Regions from separate parts of the Mesobacillus sp. LC4 genome, predicted to be linked through region 1. Evidence: riboswitches for the same ligand, from Rfam matches in the RefSeq annotation. Region 1 holds a riboswitch; the other holds the start of a gene.
The links. Region 1 has a riboswitch for thiamine pyrophosphate ahead of thiM (hydroxyethylthiazole kinase). Riboswitches for the same ligand answer to the same signal wherever they lie in the genome.

Region 1 (6,211 bases):
TCCGCTCCCATCGAACATATAATTCCATCCAATATAGGCCCCGGTAATCACCAGGAAAATAACCAAAATCCGTTTCATTGATAAAAACTCCTCTCAAGTTTCCTTCTATAACCAGAATAAGGGGATTCGCTCTGAACCCCAATGCACCTCCGATTTAAATCTCGATAGGACCTGAGGCGTATTTTAGAATAGGCCGCTTCTCTTTTCGAGAAAGACTTCAGAAAAAATTAGTTTAAGAAAGCCAAATGAGCATGAACAAAGAAGCCAGATTCCGTACGGTTTGGGAATCTGGCTTCTGGTTGAGTTAAGGCTAGACCTTTGCTTCAAAAAGTTTAGCTATTTCTACAATGGTTTCTACTGATTTCACCATATTATCAACTGAGATATATTCGAACCTTCCGTGAAAGTTTTCTCCGCCTGTAAAAATATTCGGTGTTGGCAGTCCCATATAGCTTAGCTGGGAACCGTCTGTACCGCCGCGTATCGGTTTGACGATTGGCTTGATGCCGTTGTTTTCCATTGCTTCATAGGCGATATCGACAATTTCCTTCACCGGTTCGATTTTATCCTTCATATTGTAATACTGGTCACTCATTTCAAGCTCAATGCGGGTCTCGCCATAAGTCAGTCTCAATTCATTGGTGATCTTCTGCATCAAGTCCTTGCGTGCCTGGAAGCTGTCACCGTCAAAATCTCGGATGATATAGTGAAGCGTTGTTTCCTCGACATCACCGTTGATCGAGCTAAGATGGAAAAAGCCTTCATATCCCTCGGTGTGTTCCGGTGCTTCTTCTGCAGGAAGCTTGCTGTTGAATTCCATTGCGATTTTGGCTGAGTTCACCATTTTTCCTTTTGCTGTTCCCGGGTGGACGTTCTTGCCTTTAAAAGTCACCTTCGCGCTTGCTGCATTAAAGCTTTCATACTCCAGCTCGCCTAGCGGGCCGCCATCGATAGTATAAGCGAACTTCGCATTGAAAGCTTCCACATCGAACTTATGAGGGCCTCTGCCAATTTCCTCATCTGGTGTGAATGCAACACGGATCTTACCATGCTTGATTTCCGGATGCTGAATCAAATAAGCCATCGCTGTCATGATTTCGGCGATTCCAGCTTTATTGTCAGCTCCAAGCAGCGTCGTTCCGTCAGTGGTGATCAGGGTATGTCCTTTATACTGAGGCAGCTCTGGAAAATCAGCAGGTGACAGGATGATATTCTGTTCCTTGTTCAGGACAATCTGATTGCCATCGAAGTTTTCAACAATCTGTGGATTTACATTTTTTCCGGTAAAATCAGTTGCTGTATCAACATGAGCGAGGAAGCCGATCGTTGGCACATTCTTATCTGTATTGGCAGGAAGGGTGGCCATCACATAACCATGGTCGTCAATACTGACTTCCTCCATGCCGATTGTTTTCAACTCTTCGACCAGCATATTGGCAAGCGTTAGTTGTCCAGCTGTCGATGGGGTGGTTTCACTGTCTTCATTCGATTGAGTATCCACTTTTACATAAGAGGTGAATCTTTCAATAATCTCGTTTTTCATTTCCTGTCATCTCCTATTTACTATGTATATTTTCATATTAGCATAGATCGACGGGAACACCATTTTAAAAAGAATGAAAATTCCATTTTTTGTGAGTATAATATATAGAAAAGGAGGATGGGAAATTTGGGTTATGTGTTCACGGCTATTGTGCTGTTTGTGGTGTTTTATTCGATTTTTAAAATGATACGGTCAGGAAAAATGCCAAGCAATAACTATACTCCATTCGATGACCTTGCCGAAGGGAAAAAGAAAGAAGATTGATCCTGTTTATGTCAAAGAGCCAATCACAATCAAAAATATCTCAAGCTTCCCTGAAATCAATCAGACTGGAAAAATGGCTGAATATGTACTTTTCACTTTACATATATAAGAGTTAAGGCTAGGATAAAGACAAATGAATATTGATGTACTACTAGGGGTGCCCTGCTGCGGGCTGAGAGGAAGACACTAAGTCTTTTAACCCTTCGGACCTGATCTGGGTAATACCAGCGTAGGAAAGTAGTGTGAGAGAAGTTTTCTTACTTTGCTTTTAAGCCAGGTCCATTTATGGATCTGGCTTTTTATTTTGAGGTAACGAAGTGTATTCTACTTCGAGAATTGTCCAGCTCCAGCGCCTAGCCCCTCGAGTCGCTTGTCTAGTGTCGCCTCCTAGAAACTCCGAAACTTCAACTCCGCCGACAGAAGCAAAAAGCGCTTCTTTGTCGGAGTCTCCAGTTTCTGCGTTTCTGGGCAGTCGGCTATACATTTCGATTTCGGTCCGGCCAATGAAGTCAAAGAACGACTTCACCGGTCGGCCCTCCAGCGCTTGTCGGGGCTGACCAAGGCGCTTGCGCTTTTATTTTTCAAGGAGGGATCAGGATGGAAAAAAGAGAGATTGCTGGCTTGCTAGAAAAAGTCAGGAGGGAGAATCCGCTTGTACATAATATCACCAATGTTGTGGTCACCAATTTTACGGCTAATGGACTGCTGGCGTTAGGCGCATCTCCCGTGATGGCCTATGCACACGAGGAAGTTGCCGAAATGGCAGGCATGGCGGGGAGCCTTGTACTGAACATCGGAACATTGCGCCCGGAAGTTGTAGAGTCGATGCTGCTTGCAGGGAGTGCCGCAAATAAACATGGAGTACCAGTCATTCTTGATCCGGTGGGCGCCGGGGCGACTGCTTATCGGACCGAAACAGCAAGAAGGCTGATGCAAGAATTAGAGATTTCGATTATCAGGGGAAATGCTGCGGAAATAGCGAATGTTGCCGGTGAAACCTGGAGCATACGAGGCGTTGATGCCGGAGAATCAGATGGGGATGTAATCGAACTGGCTGAATCCGCTGCTCAAAAATTGAACACGATTGTGGCTTTGACAGGGAAAGAAGATGTTATTACAGACGGGAAATCAACGTTTGTCGTCCGCAATGGTCACCCCATCCTTACGAAGGTGACGGGCACTGGATGTCTGCTGACATCAGTTATTGGGGCATTCACAGCAGTTGAAAAGGATTTTCTCAAAGCAGCAACTGCTGCACTGACCATTTATGGAGTAGCAGCAGAGGCTGCCGCTGATAAAAGCGGCATGCTTGGACCGGGAAGTTTTCAAATGGAGCTCCTGAACCAGCTGTACCACTTGGATACTGAGGAAATCTTTAATAGAAGTTCTTTTTACAAAAGGAGGTAATTGATGATGAAAAAAGCATTGACAATCGCAGGATCGGACAGCGGAGGCGGAGCCGGAATCCAGGCAGACCTGAAAACGTTCCAGGAGCTGGGTGTATACGGAATGTCCGCATTGACAGCAGTAACAGCGCAAAACACTCTGGGTGTGCAAGAAGTTTTTCCAATGACCGCAGAGGCTGTGGCGAAACAAATCCAATCTGTTGGAGAGGACATTGGGACCGATGCCATAAAGACAGGGATGCTTTTTAACGCGGAAATCATCGAAGCTGTCGCGGAAAAAATAAAACAGTTCGGCTGGGAAAAGGTCGTAATCGATCCGGTCATGATTGCGAAAGGCGGAGCCTCGTTGCTTCAGCAGGAGGCGGTTTCAGCCTTGAAAAAAGATTTGCTCCCGCTTTGCCTCATCATCACTCCGAACATTCCTGAAGCTGAAGTTTTAATAGGCATGTCAATTAACAGCATGGATGAGAAAAAAGAAGCCGCAAAGCGGATCCATGAGCTTGGCGCGAAAAATGTGGTGATAAAAGGCGGACATGATGAGGAGGCGGTTCAATCTGTTGATGTCCTGTTCGACGGCAGGGATTTCACCTTTTTTTCCTCTCCAAGAATCAGTACGAAAAACACCCATGGTACAGGTTGTACTTTTTCCGCTGCGATTACGGCACAGCTGGCGAAAGGGGCTTCGGTCCAAGAAGGAGTTTCTGTGGCGAAGGATTTCATCCAGGCTGCCATCGCCAACCCGCTGCCTATCGGGAATGGACATGGACCTACCAACCATTGGGCCTACAATATGAAAAAGGAAAGTGGGGTCAGCTCATGGCAAGAATCAGTCCTGAACAAATGAGAAGCATGCTGAAGCTTTATTTTATTGCTGGCAGCACGAATTGTTTTAAGGATCCTGTTAAAGTGCTTGAAGAAGCGATTCGCGGGGGCATCACGATTTTTCAGTACCGTGAAAAAGGAGAAGGCTGTCTAGAGAAAATTGAAAAGCTGGAGCTGGGCAAGAATTTACAAAGACTCTGCCTGGACAATGGCATTCCCTTCATTGTGAACGATGATCTTGAACTGGCCCTCGAGCTTGATGCGGATGGTGTTCATATCGGCCAGGAGGATGAGGACACTGCTCAGGTCCGCGGAAAAATTGGAAATAAGATACTTGGAGTTTCTGTACACAATCTGGAGGAAGCTGAAAAGGCAAAGCTTGCAGGTGCGGATTATTTTGGGGTTGGGCCGATTTTTCCAACGGCAACAAAGAAGGATACAAGAGCAGTGCAGGGAACAGTATTTCTAGAGCAGCTAAAAGACTTTGGCGTACCGATTGTCGGGATCGGCGGTATCAATGCGGATAATACAGGAGCCGTAATGGCTGCCGGTGCAGATGGAGTTTCTGTGATCACAGCGATCAGCCAAGCTGAAGATGTCAAAGAAGCAGCAGTCAGACTTAAAGAGAAAGTACTGCGGAGGTAGAAAATGAGACAGACACAAAAGCTTACCCTCACCGCCATGATGATGGCGATAGGTACATTGACAAGCCATATGTTATTCATCCCGCTCGGAATCGTCAAGGTGTTTCCGGTGCAGCATTTTATCAATGTTTTGTCAGCCGTACTGCTTGGACCGTATTACGCTGTTGCCCAGGCATTTGGCATCTCTTTGCTGAGGAATATGATGGGCACAGGTTCAGTTTTCGCTTTTCCTGGCAGCATGATCGGTGCTCTTCTGGCTGCCTATTTGTATAAAAAGACAAAGAAAATGGAGTTTGCTTTTGCGGGAGAAGTAGTTGGCACCGGTATTATTGGAGCGATTGCCAGCTATCCGATTGCTACATTGTTCCTTGGTAAGGAAGCAGCTTTATTTGGAATGGTACCGGCATTCTTTGCCAGCTCGCTTGCGGGTGCAGCAATCGGCTTCGCTCTTCTGAAAGTTTTCATGAAAAATGCCGCAGGAAGATTGGAGATGACCAACAGGATGTAGTCTGGAAATGATTTCATCCTGTTGCCTTTAGCTGGAAAACGGAGAACTCCTGCTATATGATTATAAATAGATTCATATATACCAGCTGAAAAGGGTGACAATTCTTGAGCACAGAGAACAAGCTTGGATTGGTAGTGGACGTTGAGACAACTGGACTGGGTCCAGATTCGGATGAAATCATAGAATTAGCGCTTAAGCTGTTCTCTTTTCATGAAGAGACAGGGGAAATTATTGATATAGTAGATGAAGATTCATATTTGAGGGAGCCACTGTCGACAACGGCACAGAGAAACTATGACAGGGCGTACCGAATTCATGGAATCCATTATGATATGGTCCGCGGAAAAACATTTTACGATGAGAAGATTATGGATTTCTTCAATCGCACCGATGCGATCTTTGCGCATAACGCTTCCTTTGACAGAAGCTTTTTATTCAGGATGTATCCGGAAGTCAATGAGATGAAGTGGTATTGCACGATGAAGAATGTCAAATGGAAGAATCATGGCTTCCCAAACAGCAAGTTGCTCACCTTATTGCAGGCGCATAATATTTCAAAATTCCAGACACACAGAGCGATGGATGATATTACATATTTGACGGAACTCTTGAAACAGCAAAATCCGAACGGCGATTATTATTTAAAAGAAGTGCTGGAATATGGCCCGATGCGCAAATACCAGCCTGCCCAAAAACAGAGAAGAAGAATGTTCTACTAGGAAAGGTGCCTGATTTCAGGCACCTTTTCAATATTTAAAGGACATATACATATACGCTCAGAAAGTGGGCGGTGCTTCCGAGCATGATGAAGATGTGGAAGATTTCATGGAAGCCCAGGTGCTTGGATCGAAGGAAATCAGGCTTCAAAGCATAAATGACTCCGCCAATCGTGTACATGATTCCCCCGATTACCAGCAAGGAAATTCCTCCTTTGCTGAGCACAGAGGAGAGGGGAGAAACGACGAAAATAACCATCCAGCCCATGACAATATAGATAGAGGTCGACAGCCATCTCGGACTCCTG
Region 2 (6,211 bases), on a different contig from region 1:
AGGAATCGGCAAGGAACTTGTCCATCGAATGATGGCAGAACTTGCTGAAATATATATGATTGACTTGTGTTGTGACGATGACTTAGTCCCCTATTACGAAAAGCTCGGCATGATAAAAGCAAATGGAATGCTTTTAAGGAATTATGAGAAGCAGTCTGGAATTTAAGATATTATTTCGGTGCGTTTAAACTTTCAAAAAAATCAGTCCTAATAATTGGACTGATTTTTTTGAGTGAATTTTATTTGTATCACATTTATGGAGATTGTTTTCCACTATTCATTACATTGATTAATGAGATATTTTGAGAACCTTATAGCATGATCCAATCGATCCCTTTCTGAGTTGAAAATCTTATCTTTTTCACCTTTACGTATATTCATAGCTTCTTTGATAATATTATGCCATTCCACTGGAAGCTGAGTAAGTCCATATTCACCAGCGGCCAGCTTGGAAACGATATCGTTTTCCTTAATCGTGTAAAATTGACGGAGTAAGCCGAGAACGGTCCATTCTATTTCAAAATCAATTTGTTGTGTCGGCAGCTGGATCAACTGTTCAAAAGATGCTTCTGCCATTTGAACTCTATTTCTCCAGTAGGAATTCATGTTTTCAAGTACATAAGATGTGAGTACTTGAGGCTGAATATCTAGCTGAAATCCCTCTATTTCTGGTCCTAAAATCTTTATTCCTTTCTCCCTTAAAACCCACCAGGTTATCGGATTGAAATTAAAATAATCGCCGAATGCCAGTTCGCCATTGTTATAGTACGGAAATTCAATATTGTTATTGGTTAGTTTCCCCATATCCTCACGAAGAGCATATACTCCATCCATTTCTAGCTTATTATATTTGTTCTCAATTGTTCTATGAATATGAGACAAAGCTTCTGTATCTTGCACTGTTAACCGGCGATTTGTTAACGTGATAAAGTCAATGTCACTAGAACCTTCAACGTAGGCATCTAAAGCAATGGAACCATGTATATATAATCCTTCGAGGGTGCCAGGTAGATGTTCATTTAATAGGTTAATATAATCTTTTATGACTTTATCGACAACTTCAGGAATTACCACTTACAGAACCCCTTTTTTAAAAAAACTTTAGTAAAGTTGAATTAAATTTATTTTCCTTGTTTAAAATTCAACAAAAAGTGCCTTTATCCTCCTTCGATAAAAGCACCTCTTGATTGGACAACCCTTACTTTCCTAAATCCTTGTCTTCAATCTTCACCTTTAACACGATCACCGTATCATCTTGTTCAATTTTATCCTTCCGTCACTAATTCCATTGGGACAGGCCATTCTTCCAGTTTATAAGCCATGTCCCAGAACATATATTCAAGCTGGCAGCTAAGCAGAAAATGGTCCCTCATTTTTTCTTTTTCTTTTTCAGAGGCTTCTTCTGCTAGTTCATCCAGACGAGCGCAGAATTTTTCAGTAATCGTATCGGTGCGGTCACCGTAAAAATGAATCCATTCATAGAAAGGATGCATACTGTCTGGCTTTTTTTCATTTAATAACTTTTTTCCTATTTCCCAATAGGTCCATGGGCAAGGCAATAGCACAGCTAAAATCTCTCCCAATGTTCCTTCATGGGCAACGCTCTTCATATGCCGGATATACTGATGTGCAGCTGGTGCTAAAGAATATCCCTGTAACTCATCATAAGAAACTCCCGCATTCTGGCAAAAGTTATTATGAGGGTGTACTTCGCTGTGCAAAATAAAGGAAATCTGTTTATTGAACATCTCCATATCTTCACGTGTCTCACATTTTGAAATGGCCATTCCGTAGATCTGGATAAAAGAACTCAAATATTCAAAATCCTGCTTAACATAATGGACCAACTGTTCGGGCATAAGATCTCCATTGGCAATCCCTTTTACAAAAGGGTGCTCAAAAATGGCATTAAAAATAGGTGCTGCTTCTCTTCTCAATTCTGCTGAAAAACTCATAAATATTCCTCCTATCAGTTATTTTAGGAAGACATTAAATGGAGCGATCCAACAAAAAAACCGCTCCAAAAATGGAGCGGCAGAATAATAGATATTTACCCAGCACAGACTCCACTTTCCTACGCTAGTATGAACTAGATCAGGTTCAAAGGGTCCAGGATCCTTCCTGTCTCAGCCATAAAATGGCTCCCCTAGTGGTCTTCCTATTAAATTCACTATTACTCTACCTTTGATTTACATAAAAGTCAAACAATTCATTGATCAGTAATTCCAGAGATCACTCAGGCATTTGTGAAATCCTATTCACTTGTTAAAATTAACTTTCTTGTTTTGACATCATAAATTTTATACCCAATTTCAACCATATGATCTTTTGTGACTGTAACCTCACAATAATAAGGGACTGACCTTCCATAGGCATCAAGGTCAGGTATATCACTGAATATAAAGATTTCTTCTGAATTCAGCATTTTAAAGTCCGCTAATGAAGAACGACCTGCTGAATCTATTTCAATTACACATTCTCCACTGACGATATCATATTCCTTCATCACAACATATTTTAGACTTGGAATAGTAATCGTCAGAATTAAAACACCCATTATAAGACTTAAAATGATTTTCCCTATTTTTAATACAGGGTAGGCTTTCTCGCGAAACATTCCAATAAAACCAAATAATGCGATGATTACTAACAAAGTTCCTATAAAGAGCATTAAATAATAAACAAACACCTTTTCACTTCCTAAAATGGATGAATGGAATTATGAATTTTACTAACCAGCTTCGAAACCTCATGAAACCTTTTTATGTTCATCTCTTTTATGAACTAAAATCCAAGTACAGTAACAGTGATTATGATAATAAGTAATATGATATTTACCCAGACGAAAAATTTGATCATTACCTCTGCTCATATCTTCCTGCGCAGTGCATAGTAAAGGATCACACCATAAAATAATAAGCTGATAACTACACGCAATTTAGAAACATTTTCAATACCCAAGTCGAAAAAATCAATAAATGTATGGATTAAAACAGTAATAACAAACAAAAAAAGGTATTTCTTATAATTTCTTTCTTTTCTTTCAAACTCGTCTTTAAATTGAAGCATTTTTCACCTCGGAAATTTCACCTTTTGCATGAGCTGTCATAGTATATACCCCCTATCGAAGCTCCTCGTTTGCCCATTCTTCGACATGCAGCAATTGATAGATTCAGGCTAATAAAATGGATTAAGAATCCCGTATGCACCTCGATTAAACATAATAATCCCCGAACAGAAACAAAATTTTAATGAACCAGAAATTAAAAGATATGGACATTGGCGGAATATACCGAATTTGTTCATAGGTTTTATTGTTAAAAAAATCGCTCTTTTGTTGTATAAAAAAACATATCTTCTAAATATTTATTTTAGTATAAGTCCTATGGTTCATTAAGGGTACAAAAAAAGGAATTTAAGGCTTTATGACAAGCTTCCTATAGCTTTTCTCGTAAACCCAAAATAAGATAAAGTTATTCTACCTTACATTAATAATTTTTTCCCATTAAAAAGAAGCAAAGGATACGTGACTGTCGCATCCTTTGCTTCTTTCCTTCTAAAGCGAGGAAATTATGTTTTGAATAGTTATTTAATACTACTCCTTGACGACTCGAATTGCTCAAGCGATTTTTCAAATCCTAATAATGGTGTATCACTTTCCAAACAATCTACAATTTCTTTTGCACATTCCATCATTGAGTGGGTGTACGTATTTACCTCAATATCATAAATTTCTTGTTTATGCACAAAACTGAGTTGAGAAATTGCTTGGCCCATTCGACGGTTTCCTCTTAACTCCTCTCTTCGATTAAGCTCCTCGGCAGAACAATGAACTCCCACAAGGAGGATTGGGTAAGACTTTAGCGTTTCATAAAAATTTTGTAACGTAGTGGGGTCATGGAGGATTTGGTCTAGTATCAAATTAACCCCTCGATCTGAGAACATTACCGCATTTCTATAATAAAAATATTCGGTTTCAATAGGGATTAGCCGCTCGTTTTCCCTATCTTCCATCTTTTCAATGACTAAATCATAATCATCCACGCTGAATTTAAAAAAGTCAGGAAGTAACTTGGTTATTTCCTTCGCTAAAGTTGATTTCCCTGAACTTGATACACCGTTCAAAACAATAATCTTACCTTTTTCCACAAAACACACTCCAATGACCTTAGTAATAAAACCATACTCTATAAAATTTAAATAGATAAATAAAAACCCACTTTTAAACTTAATTGCTCCTTTTGTTTAAAAAAAATCCGCAAACCTAAATAAGTAATGCTTTTAGGTTTACAACTCCTTAGCCTTTATCTCACTTCTAAAATAATAGGTGCTGTACTTAAATTAAACTGATCTGAACCAACCGAGAATGGCGTAACTTGGACAAATGCATCGTATTTCCCCATTTCAAGGGTAATATTATCGATTGTCTTCGAAAACTTTTCTCCTTCTTTTATTGTTTCTTCAATTGGATCAAAGTCAATTTTTTCGACTATCTCTCCATCTTTATAATTTCTAACAACAATTGTGATTGTAGGCTTAGGATCTAACTTTAAGTCATTTTTACTGAAATATTCTAAGTAAGAACTAATCTGAATGTCTTTGTCCTGCCGATATATATTTTTATCACTCTCAATAACTAAATTAAAATAATCTGTTTTCTTTTCTTCTTTCACTGACTCACTAGCTGAATCGTTAATACAGCCAGTTAATATGACTATAATAGTGCTAAATAAAATAAAGACAGACTTTTTCACTTTCTTTCTCCCTATACTAATTTCAATTTCTAATACTCATTCTGTGTTTTTCTACAAAAAAGGCGATTATCCTTCTGGATCACCGCCTATAGCAAAAAATAAATTACTTGTCATTATCTAAATCACTTCTATTGCCATTGAGTCTAGAATTCTTTTCGATAAATTGGCCCACAACTGATTGGTTAATCCCGTTCTTCACTGCTTTTGTAATGACTAAATACATAATAAATACACTTACAATCAAAAAAACAATATTAAAAATTAAAACAAAAGCTGGTGCGCCCATATTTGATAGCATATTTTCACCCCATCATTAATGGTAGCGCAAAGTTACTGTTTACCTTCAAACGAAAAATGAAAATTACGGTAAAGTTCTATCAATAAAATAGGGATAGAATCGTATAGTTCAGCATCTCAGAAAATGTCTAACTAGCGTTCTTTCTATATTTCAGATTCCTTCCGATTATTAAAAATGAAATAAGAACGGCAACAAAACTCGACATGAAAAATCCCTTTGCATAATCTGGAATACTTGCCTCTTGTACTCTATCATTGATCTCAAGTGTTAAAAAGTACACTCCAATCCCGTCACCATATACATTTGTTCCGAGTGCATTAAGGTCCAGCCCTTTGTTAAATAGTAAAACTCCAAGTAAAAATATAATAACTGCAGCTACCCAACGGCCTGTAGTATTCATTTGTGTCACCTCTTTCCAACATTAGGATTACTAATAGGTTGGTATAAAACAGAGTCTACAATAAGGGAGTCGAGCCTGGAAGCACCAGCTCACCAGAAACTTTGACAACTTAGTTTATTTAAATTCATAAGTCTTATAATCACCAGTATTTGATGAGAATTTTAATATATTCCTATCACTAGGTACTCCTTCAAAATAAGCCCCCATACAACCTGTTGTGCATCTGTGGCCTGCAATAAGAATATTCAACTCTTTTATTCCATGCTGATTCTCAAGTTCATTCATATAATTAAACACCCTCTTCACAAAATCATCAGGGTCTTCAATTCCTTTATAAACCGAGGAATCAGGTAAATGACCAGCCATTTTAACCTCATTAACATGTAACCTGTCAGCTTCTCCTAAGTCAAAAACATCCAGTCTATCATCTTTAACTGCATTTATGCCGGTGACAATTTCTGCTGTTTGAACTGCTCGTTCCTGTGGGGAAGAAAAGACAAAGTCGAATTTTATATTTTGGAGCCTTTCTCGCAATGCTTTTGCCTGTTGAATTCCATTTTCGTTTAATGGGAAACCCATTCTCCCTTGCATTTTACGTTCTTTATTCAAATCTGTTTCCCCATGTCTGATTACATAAATCAAGTATGGTTCCTCCTTTTGTAAAAAAATCTCCTGCTAGGAATAGAATTTTTCAAATCACCATACCTATCACTTTCCTGATATGCGCTTCATCATCCGCAATATCCACTTGTTTACTCA

Region 2: another riboswitch for thiamine pyrophosphate. It lies ahead of tenA (thiaminase II); the one in region 1 lies ahead of thiM (hydroxyethylthiazole kinase).

What each region holds. Positions count from the first base shown of each region.
Region 1 is NZ_JBGCUB010000003.1:120,256-126,466, reverse strand. Features, by position in the region: gene liaG (LiaG family protein) at 1-78, opposite strand, end outside; gene pepT (peptidase T) at 311-1,543, opposite strand; gene AB5I83_RS11490 (hypothetical protein) at 1,670-1,807, shown strand; TPP riboswitch at 1,951-2,060, shown strand; gene AB5I83_RS11485 (hypothetical protein) at 2,091-2,333, opposite strand; gene thiM (hydroxyethylthiazole kinase) at 2,405-3,214, shown strand; gene thiD (bifunctional hydroxymethylpyrimidine kinase/phosphomethylpyrimidine kinase) at 3,218-4,057, shown strand; gene thiE (thiamine phosphate synthase) at 4,030-4,680, shown strand; gene thiW (energy coupling factor transporter S component ThiW) at 4,684-5,187, shown strand; gene AB5I83_RS11460 (exonuclease domain-containing protein) at 5,292-5,906, shown strand; gene trhA (PAQR family membrane homeostasis protein TrhA) at 5,941-6,211, opposite strand, start outside.
Region 2 is NZ_JBGCUB010000001.1:1,248,684-1,254,894, forward strand. Features, by position in the region: gene AB5I83_RS06395 (GNAT family N-acetyltransferase) at 1-166, shown strand, start outside; gene AB5I83_RS06400 (aminoglycoside adenylyltransferase domain-containing protein) at 274-1,074, opposite strand; gene tenA (thiaminase II) at 1,266-1,955, opposite strand; TPP riboswitch at 2,055-2,158, opposite strand; gene AB5I83_RS06410 (hypothetical protein) at 2,255-2,689, opposite strand; gene AB5I83_RS06415 (chloramphenicol phosphotransferase CPT family protein) at 3,586-4,149, opposite strand; gene AB5I83_RS06420 (hypothetical protein) at 4,305-4,754, opposite strand; gene AB5I83_RS06425 (hypothetical protein) at 5,180-5,452, opposite strand; gene AB5I83_RS06430 (histidine phosphatase family protein) at 5,567-6,094, opposite strand; gene AB5I83_RS06435 (nucleotidyltransferase domain-containing protein) at 6,144-6,211, opposite strand, start outside.